One region of the Variovorax sp. J31P207 genome, then DNA from elsewhere that is predicted to be linked to it. Evidence: predicted binding sites of a transcription regulator. Region 1 holds the regulator's gene; each other region holds the start of a gene.
What was found. Region 1 encodes sigma-54, which starts transcription at its own class of promoters, with help from an activator protein. Its sites were predicted from a motif close to TGGCANGNAANCTGCTTT; they were not measured.

Region 1 (2,264 bases):
ATCCGGCCCAGCGTGGTCTCGGCGGAGGCCGCGATCGCGCTCGAGGGCTGGCGCTCGAAGTCGGCCGGCAGCATCGCGCAGCCGCTGGCCAGCAGCGTCGTCGCCGCCAGGGCCAGGCCGAGCCGCCACCAGCGCGCCAGCAGGCCCGGGCCGTGAAGCATCGCTAGAGGGCCTTGCGCAGATTGGCCGGCGCGATGCGCAGGGCCTCGCGGTACTTCGCCACCGTGCGGCGCGCGCATTCGATCCCCTGCTCCTTGAGCATCTCGGAGATCTGGCTGTCGGACAGCGGCTTCTTCAGGTCTTCGGCGCTCACGAACTGCTTGATCAGCGCCCGCACCGCGGTGCTGGAGGCGTTGCCCCCGGTCTCGGTGCCGAGCGCCGAGCCGAAGAAGTACTTGAGCTCGACCGTGCCGTAGGGCGTCGCCATGTACTTGGCGGTGGTCACGCGGCTGATGGTGGATTCGTGCAGCCCGAGTTCGTCGGCGATCTCGCGCAGCACCAGCGGCCGCATCGCGAGCTCGCCGTGCACGAAGAAGCTCTTCTGCCGTTCGACGATCGCGTTCGACACCCGCAGGATGGTGTCGAAGCGCTGCTGGATGTTCTTGATGAACCAGCGCGCCTCCTGCAGCCGCTGCGACAGCGCCTGGCTGCCCTCGCCCTTGTGCTGCTTGAGCGCGCCGGCGTAGATGTCGTGCACCCGCAGCCGCGGCATGACCTCGGGGTTGAGCATGACGCGGAACCTGGTGTGGGTGCCGTTGCCGATGCGCGTCACGATCACGTCGGGTATCACCACGTTGCGCTCGACGTCGACGAAGCGGCGGCCCGGCTTGGGCTCGAGCCGGGCGATCAGCTGCAGCGCCGCGCGGACCTCTTCCTCGTTGCTGCGCGTGAGCGTCGCCAGCCGCTTGAAGTCGCGCCGCGCGAGCAGCTCCATCGGCTGCTTGCAGATCGCGATCGCGGTCATGCGCACCTGCGCCTCGTCGGCGTCCTCGTCGGGCTGCGCCAGGGCGCGCAGCTGGATCGTCAGGCACTCGCCCAGGTTGCGCGCGCCGACACCGGCCGGCTCCAGGCTCTGCAGCAGGCCGAGCGCGACCTGGAAGTGATGCACCAGGTCGTCGAACTGGTCGTTGTCGTCGCCGGCCAGGCCCGAGGCCAGCGCCGGCAGCGAATCCTCGAGGTAGCCGTCGTCGTTGAGCGATTCGATCAGGAAGCGCAGCGCCGCGCGGTCGGTCTCGCTGAGCCGCAGGCCCAGCGCCTGGCGGTGCAGGAAGGACTGCAGCGACTCCTGGCTGCGCGCCAGCTCGGTGGCATCGGTGCGCTCGTCGTCGCCCAGGTTGTTGGTGCGCGCGGGCGCATCGCTGCCCCACTCGCTGTCGTCGGGCGCCATGTCGACCGTGCCGTCGCCCTCCCAGTCGGGCTCGCCGTCGACCGCGTCCAGGGTGGCGGGCTCGGCAACGTCGGCGGCCACCGCGACCTCGGCGGCGGGCGCCGAGGGGCCGGGCGTGAAGTCGCCATCGCCGTCGCCGCTGAATTCGGCCTGGCGATCTTCGTCGCGCACCGGCGCATCGGCGGTATCGAGGCCGAATTCCTCGCGCGCGGCTTCCTCGGCCGTGCGTTCGAGGAACGGGTTGTCGTCGAGCATCTGCTCAACCTCCTGGCTCAACTCGAGCGTGGAGAGCTGCAGAAGCCGGATCGACTGCTGCAGCTGCGGCGTGAGCGCCAGGTGCTGGGAGACGCGAAGCGAAAGCCCCTGCTTCATCGAGATTGGGCTCCTACATCCGGAAGTGCTCGCCCAGGTACACGCGTCGTACCTCGGCGTTGTCGACGATCTCCGAAGGCGTGCCTTGTGCCAGCACATGCCCGTCGCTGATGATGAACGCGTGATCGCAGATGCCCAGCGTTTCACGCACGTTGTGGTCGGTGATGAGCACGCCGATGCCGCGCTCCTTCAGGAAACTGATGATCCGCTGGATCTCGATCACCGCGATCGGGTCGATGCCGGCGAAGGGTTCGTCCAGCAGGATGAAGCGCGGCTGTGTCGCCAGGGCGCGGGCGATCTCGACCCGGCGGCGCTCGCCGCCGGACAGCGACAGCGCCGACGAATCGCGCAGGTGGTCGACCCGGAGGTCGGCCAGCAGTTCGCCCAGGCGCTCCTCGATGCGAGCCTTGTCGAGCGGCACCATCCGGCCGCGTTCGTCGGGCTCGCCCTGCAGCTCGAGCACCGCGCGGACGTTTTCCTCGACCGTCAGCTTGCGGAAGATCGA
Region 2 (2,264 bases), on a different contig from region 1:
TCTTCACGAAATCGCCGGTGGTGCCGAGCACCTTCTCCGGGTGGTCCTTCCAGATGTCCTGGGTGGTGATCGCGGTGATGCCGATGCCGTCCATGATCGCGCGCTGGCCCCAGGGCTCGCCGACGCAGTAGCCGTCCATGTTGCCGACCCGCATGTTGGCCACCATCTGCGGCGGCGGCACGGTGATGACCTTGGCGTCCTTCAGCGGGTTGATGCCGTTGGCCGCCATCCAGTAGTACAGCCACATCGCGTGGGTGCCGGTGGGGAAGGTCTGGGCGAAGGTGTATTCGGCCTTGTCGCCGGCCATCAGCTTGGCCAGGGAGGCACCGTCGACCGCACCCTTGTCGGCCAGCTTCTTCGACAGCGTGATGGCCTGGCCGTTGTTGTTGAGCGTCATCAGCACGGCCATGTCCTTCTTCGGCCCGCCGATGCCCAGGTGCACGCCGTAGACCAGGCCGTACAGCACGTGGGCGAAGTCCAGTTCGCCGTTCACCAGCTTGTCGCGCACGCCGGCCCAGCTGGCCTCCTTGCTCGGCACGATCTTGACGCCGTACTTCTTGTCGATGCCCAGCACCGAGGCCATCACGACGCTGGCGCAGTCGGTCAGCGGGATGAAGCCGATCTTGACTTCCTCCTTCTCGGGCTTGTCGGAGCCCTGGGCCCAGACGGCGGCGCGCAGTGCGGGGTCGAGCCCGACCACGCCCGCGGCGGCGGCCTGCAGCACTCGGCGGCGACTCAGTGTGGGTTTCAGCGCATCGGTCATGGGTCGTACTCCGGGAAGTAAAAAAAGCGGTTCGGAAAAACGAAAAGGCGCCCTCACCACGCACGGGCCGCTCGAAAACGAGCCCCTGCGGGATAAGGACGCCTTTGTCCGGTTCGGTGGGCCGCACCCGCCGTTGGATGCCGCCTGCCTGAAGACCTTCGTCGGTCTATGGACTGGGAGACAGCAAGCGGCGTGCCAATTTCTGATTGCTATGAAAAGAGGAGCATTGAATACCCGCCAATGCTTGCCGTGGCGCGGATTCCGCAAGAAGCCTGCCGTCGCGAAGTGCTTGTGCAGTGCACCATTGCGGGCCGGCGATGCACTCAAGGCGCCTTGTCGACGGGCAGGTACTCGGCCATCGCGAGCACCGATTCGGCGACCTCGACCAGGCGCCGGCCCTGGTTCATGGCGGTCTGGCGCAGCATCTTGTGGGCTTCCTCCTCGCGGATGCGGCGGTGCGCCATCAGGAGTCCCTTGGCGCGCTCGACCAGCTTGCGCTCGTTGAGGGCGGCGCGCACAGTGTCCAGCTCGTCGCCCATCGCCTGCAGCCGGCGTGACTGCTCCTGCACCATGTCGAGGATCGAGCGCTCGAGCTGCCGGCCGTAGGGCGCGCCGCCGGCCGGTGCATCCGGCGTTGCCGGCGCGTCGAGAAAGAAATCCGCCAAATCCGCCGTTTCCGCGCCGCTTTCGCCCTGCAGGCTGGCCAGCAGCGCCTCGTGGGCCTGCAACTCGCTGCGCGCCTGGGTGGTTTTGTGCAGGCAGAGCCGGCGCAGGTCGGCCGCCAGCCGCTCCTCGACCGCCTGCATGGCGTCGATGCGGCGGGTGCAGCAGTCGAACCAGGCCTGGCTCAGCTCGCTGTCAAGCGCCACGCCGGCCGGCGCCGCGCAGGCGATGCGGCGCAGCCGCTCCAGTTCGGCCAGCTGCGCGGCCGCCTGCACCGAGCCCCAGACCTCGGCCAAGCCGGGCGCGGCGAAGTCGGCGAACAGCGCGAAGCAATGCTCCTGCGAAGCGATCAGGTGCAGCCATTGCTGCTGGCGGGCGCCGTCGTTGCGGCCCGAGGCGAAGGCGGCGGCGCCGCAGGCCCGCTCCTGGCCCGCGAACTCCTTGCCCTGCATGAAGTTGAACAGCGCGACCAGGAGGCGCGAGATCTCCGGGTCGGTCGCGCCGTCGGCGGCCTCGAACACGACCGCGATCAGGCCGGCGATCAGCTTGCCGAAGGCGGCGGTCGACTGCGCGGCATCGATGTCCAGCGCGCCGATCCGCTGGCGCAACCCGGTCAGGGCGTCCATCCCCGGCAGCACCCAGGCGATCCGGCTGAACAGCCGCGCACCGTTGCCGATGCGGCCATCGGCGGCGTCGAGCTGGTCGAAGGCCAGGCGCACGGCCTGCTCCTGCCGCAGGCATTCGGCGATCTGGGCGTCGCGCTGCGCAACGAAGCGCTGGCCGCGCGACGCCAGCAGCACGTTCGAGATGCCGCGTTCGCGCTGCAGGGCATGGACCA
Region 3 (2,264 bases), on a different contig from region 1:
CGCGCAGGCCAGCAGCCAGACGAAGGGCCAGGGCCAGCGCCGGCCCGCGAGACGCAGGACCCCGATGGCCGCGAGCATCAGCACCGTGCGCTGCGAAGGCACGCCCCAGCCGCTGAACACCGCGTAGAGGGTGGCGAGCAGCACGCCGCCGACCAGGGCGGCATGCGGCGCCGGCCAGCGCAGCATCAGGCCCGCACTGCGGCGCCACAGGGCGCCGACGCCCAACGTGGCGAGCCAGGCGAACATCGTGATGTGGAGCCCCGAGATCGACACCAGGTGGGCCACGCCAGTGGCGCGGAAGACATCCCAGTCGCTGCGCTCGATGGCGTTCTGGTCGCCGGTGACCAGCGCCGCGATCACGCCGGCATGGCGTGGCTCGTCGACCTGCTCGAAGATGGCGTCGCGCACCGCCTCGCGCAGGCGCTCCACGGGATGGCGCCAGGTCGATGCCAGCCGTTCGGGCTGCGGATCGCGGACGCCGTTGCGGACCTGGCCGCCGGCCCGCTCGCCCCGCTCCCACATCCACAGCTCGCGATCGAAGCCGTGGGGGTTCAGGCTGCCGTGCGGTGCCCTGAGCCGGACCGCCAGGCGCCAGCGCTCGCCCGCGCGGACCGACGCGGCCGGGGCCGCCGACGGTGCCGCGTCGGTTTCGGACCGGCCCCACAGGCCACCGCCCTGCGCGTACCAGGCGAGCGAAATCCGCGCCGGCACGCGCGGCGCTTCTTCGCCGTCCATCGATCCGGCGACCCAGCGCGCCGACGCCACCTCGAAGGTGAACCGCGTCACGCCCGCGCCATGCTGGGGCATGCCCGCGACCCGCCCCTCGACCCACAGGTCGCGACCCTCGACCGCCGCAGGCAGGGCACCAGCCGCGTACGCCACCGCGCGCCAGCCCGCCAGGCCGCCCCCCGCCATCGCACCGACCCACAGGGCCATCGACAGTTGCAGCCCGGCCGGCAGCCATCGGCTCTGCCCGCGCAGCGCGAACCATCCGGCCACCCCGACGCCGAGCAGCCCGGCATAGACAGCGCCATGCCACAACGCGCCCTGCTGCAGCTGCAGCGCAGCGCCCAGCACCGACCCCGCCATCGCGGCGAAGGCGGCCAGGGCGTGCCGCTCCCGGCCGGCCCTCAAGATCCGACTCCAGACTTCATGTGCAATTCACTCCCTGCGCACTTCTTTGGCGCGCAAATTGCTTTCTGTGTCGGCTAGTATGCGTCTCACTCCGAGGCACCCTCGACGCACCGAGAAACAATGTCCATCCACGCCGCACTCCACCACGTCACCCACTACAAGTACGACCGTCCGGTGCAACTCGGCCCCCAGGTGGTCCGGCTGCGCCCGGCGCCGCATTGCCGCAGCAACGTCATCTCGTATTCGCTGCAGGTCGAGCCCGCCGAGCATTTCGTCAACTGGCAGCAGGACCCGTTCGCGAACTACCAGGCGCGGCTGGTGTTTCCCGAGAAGACGCGCGAGTTCAAGGTCACGGTCGACCTCGTGGTCGAGATGGCGGTCTACAACCCCTTCGACTTCTTCCTCGAGCCGCAGGCCGAGAACTTCCCTTTCAAGTACACCGAGTCGCAGGCCCAGGAACTCGCGCCCTACCTGGTGGCCGACGAGGCGACACCGCTGGTCAAGGCCTACCTCGAGAAAATCGACCGCAAGGAACAGCGCACCATCGACTTCCTGGTCGGCCTGAACCAGCAGGTGCAGCAGGACGTCAACTACCTGATCCGCATGGAGCCCGGCGTGCAGACGCCGGAAGAAACGCTCGCCAACGCCTCGGGCTCCTGCCGCGACTCGGGCTGGCTGCTGGTGCAGCTGCTGCGCCACTGCGGGCTGGCCGCGCGCTTCGTGTCGGGCTACCTGATCCAGCTCACGCCCGACGTCAAGGCGCTCGACGGCCCGAGCGGCACCGAAGTCGACTTCACCGACCTGCACGCCTGGTGCGAGGTCTACCTGCCGGGCGCCGGCTGGGTCGGGCTGGACGCCACCTCCGGTCTGCTGGCCGGCGAAGGCCACATCCCCCTGGCCTGCACGCCGACGCCCTCGAGCGCCGCACCGATCGAAGGCGTGGTCGACGATGCCGAGGTCGAGTTCGGCCACGAGATGAAGGTCACGCGCATCTACGAGTCGCCGCGCGTCACCAAGCCCTACACCGACGAGCAATGGACCGAGATCGTGGCCCTGGGCGATGCGGTCGACAAGCGCCTGAAGGCCGGCGACGTACGGCTCACGATGGGCGGCGAGCCGACCTACGTCGC

Region 2: QTI68_RS27030 (CmpA/NrtA family ABC transporter substrate-binding protein) is a predicted target of sigma-54. The motif match lies at 944-961, and genes of this name have one in related genera.
Region 3: QTI68_RS22750 (transglutaminase family protein) is a predicted target of sigma-54. The motif match lies at 1,182-1,199, and genes of this name have one in related genera.

Annotation. Positions count from the first base shown of each region.
Region 1 is NZ_JASZYN010000001.1:1,004,428-1,006,691, reverse strand. Features, by position in the region: gene QTI68_RS04740 (phospholipase D family protein) at 1-161, opposite strand, end outside; gene QTI68_RS04735 (RNA polymerase factor sigma-54) at 164-1,759, opposite strand; gene lptB (LPS export ABC transporter ATP-binding protein) at 1,773-2,264, opposite strand, start outside.
Region 2 is NZ_JASZYN010000009.1:2,971-5,234, reverse strand. Features, by position in the region: gene QTI68_RS27030 (CmpA/NrtA family ABC transporter substrate-binding protein) at 1-763, opposite strand, end outside; gene QTI68_RS27025 (nitrate regulatory protein) at 1,087-2,264, opposite strand, start outside.
Region 3 is NZ_JASZYN010000006.1:449,003-451,266, forward strand. Features, by position in the region: gene QTI68_RS22745 (DNA internalization-related competence protein ComEC/Rec2) at 1-1,089, opposite strand, end outside; gene QTI68_RS22750 (transglutaminase family protein) at 1,255-2,264, shown strand, end outside.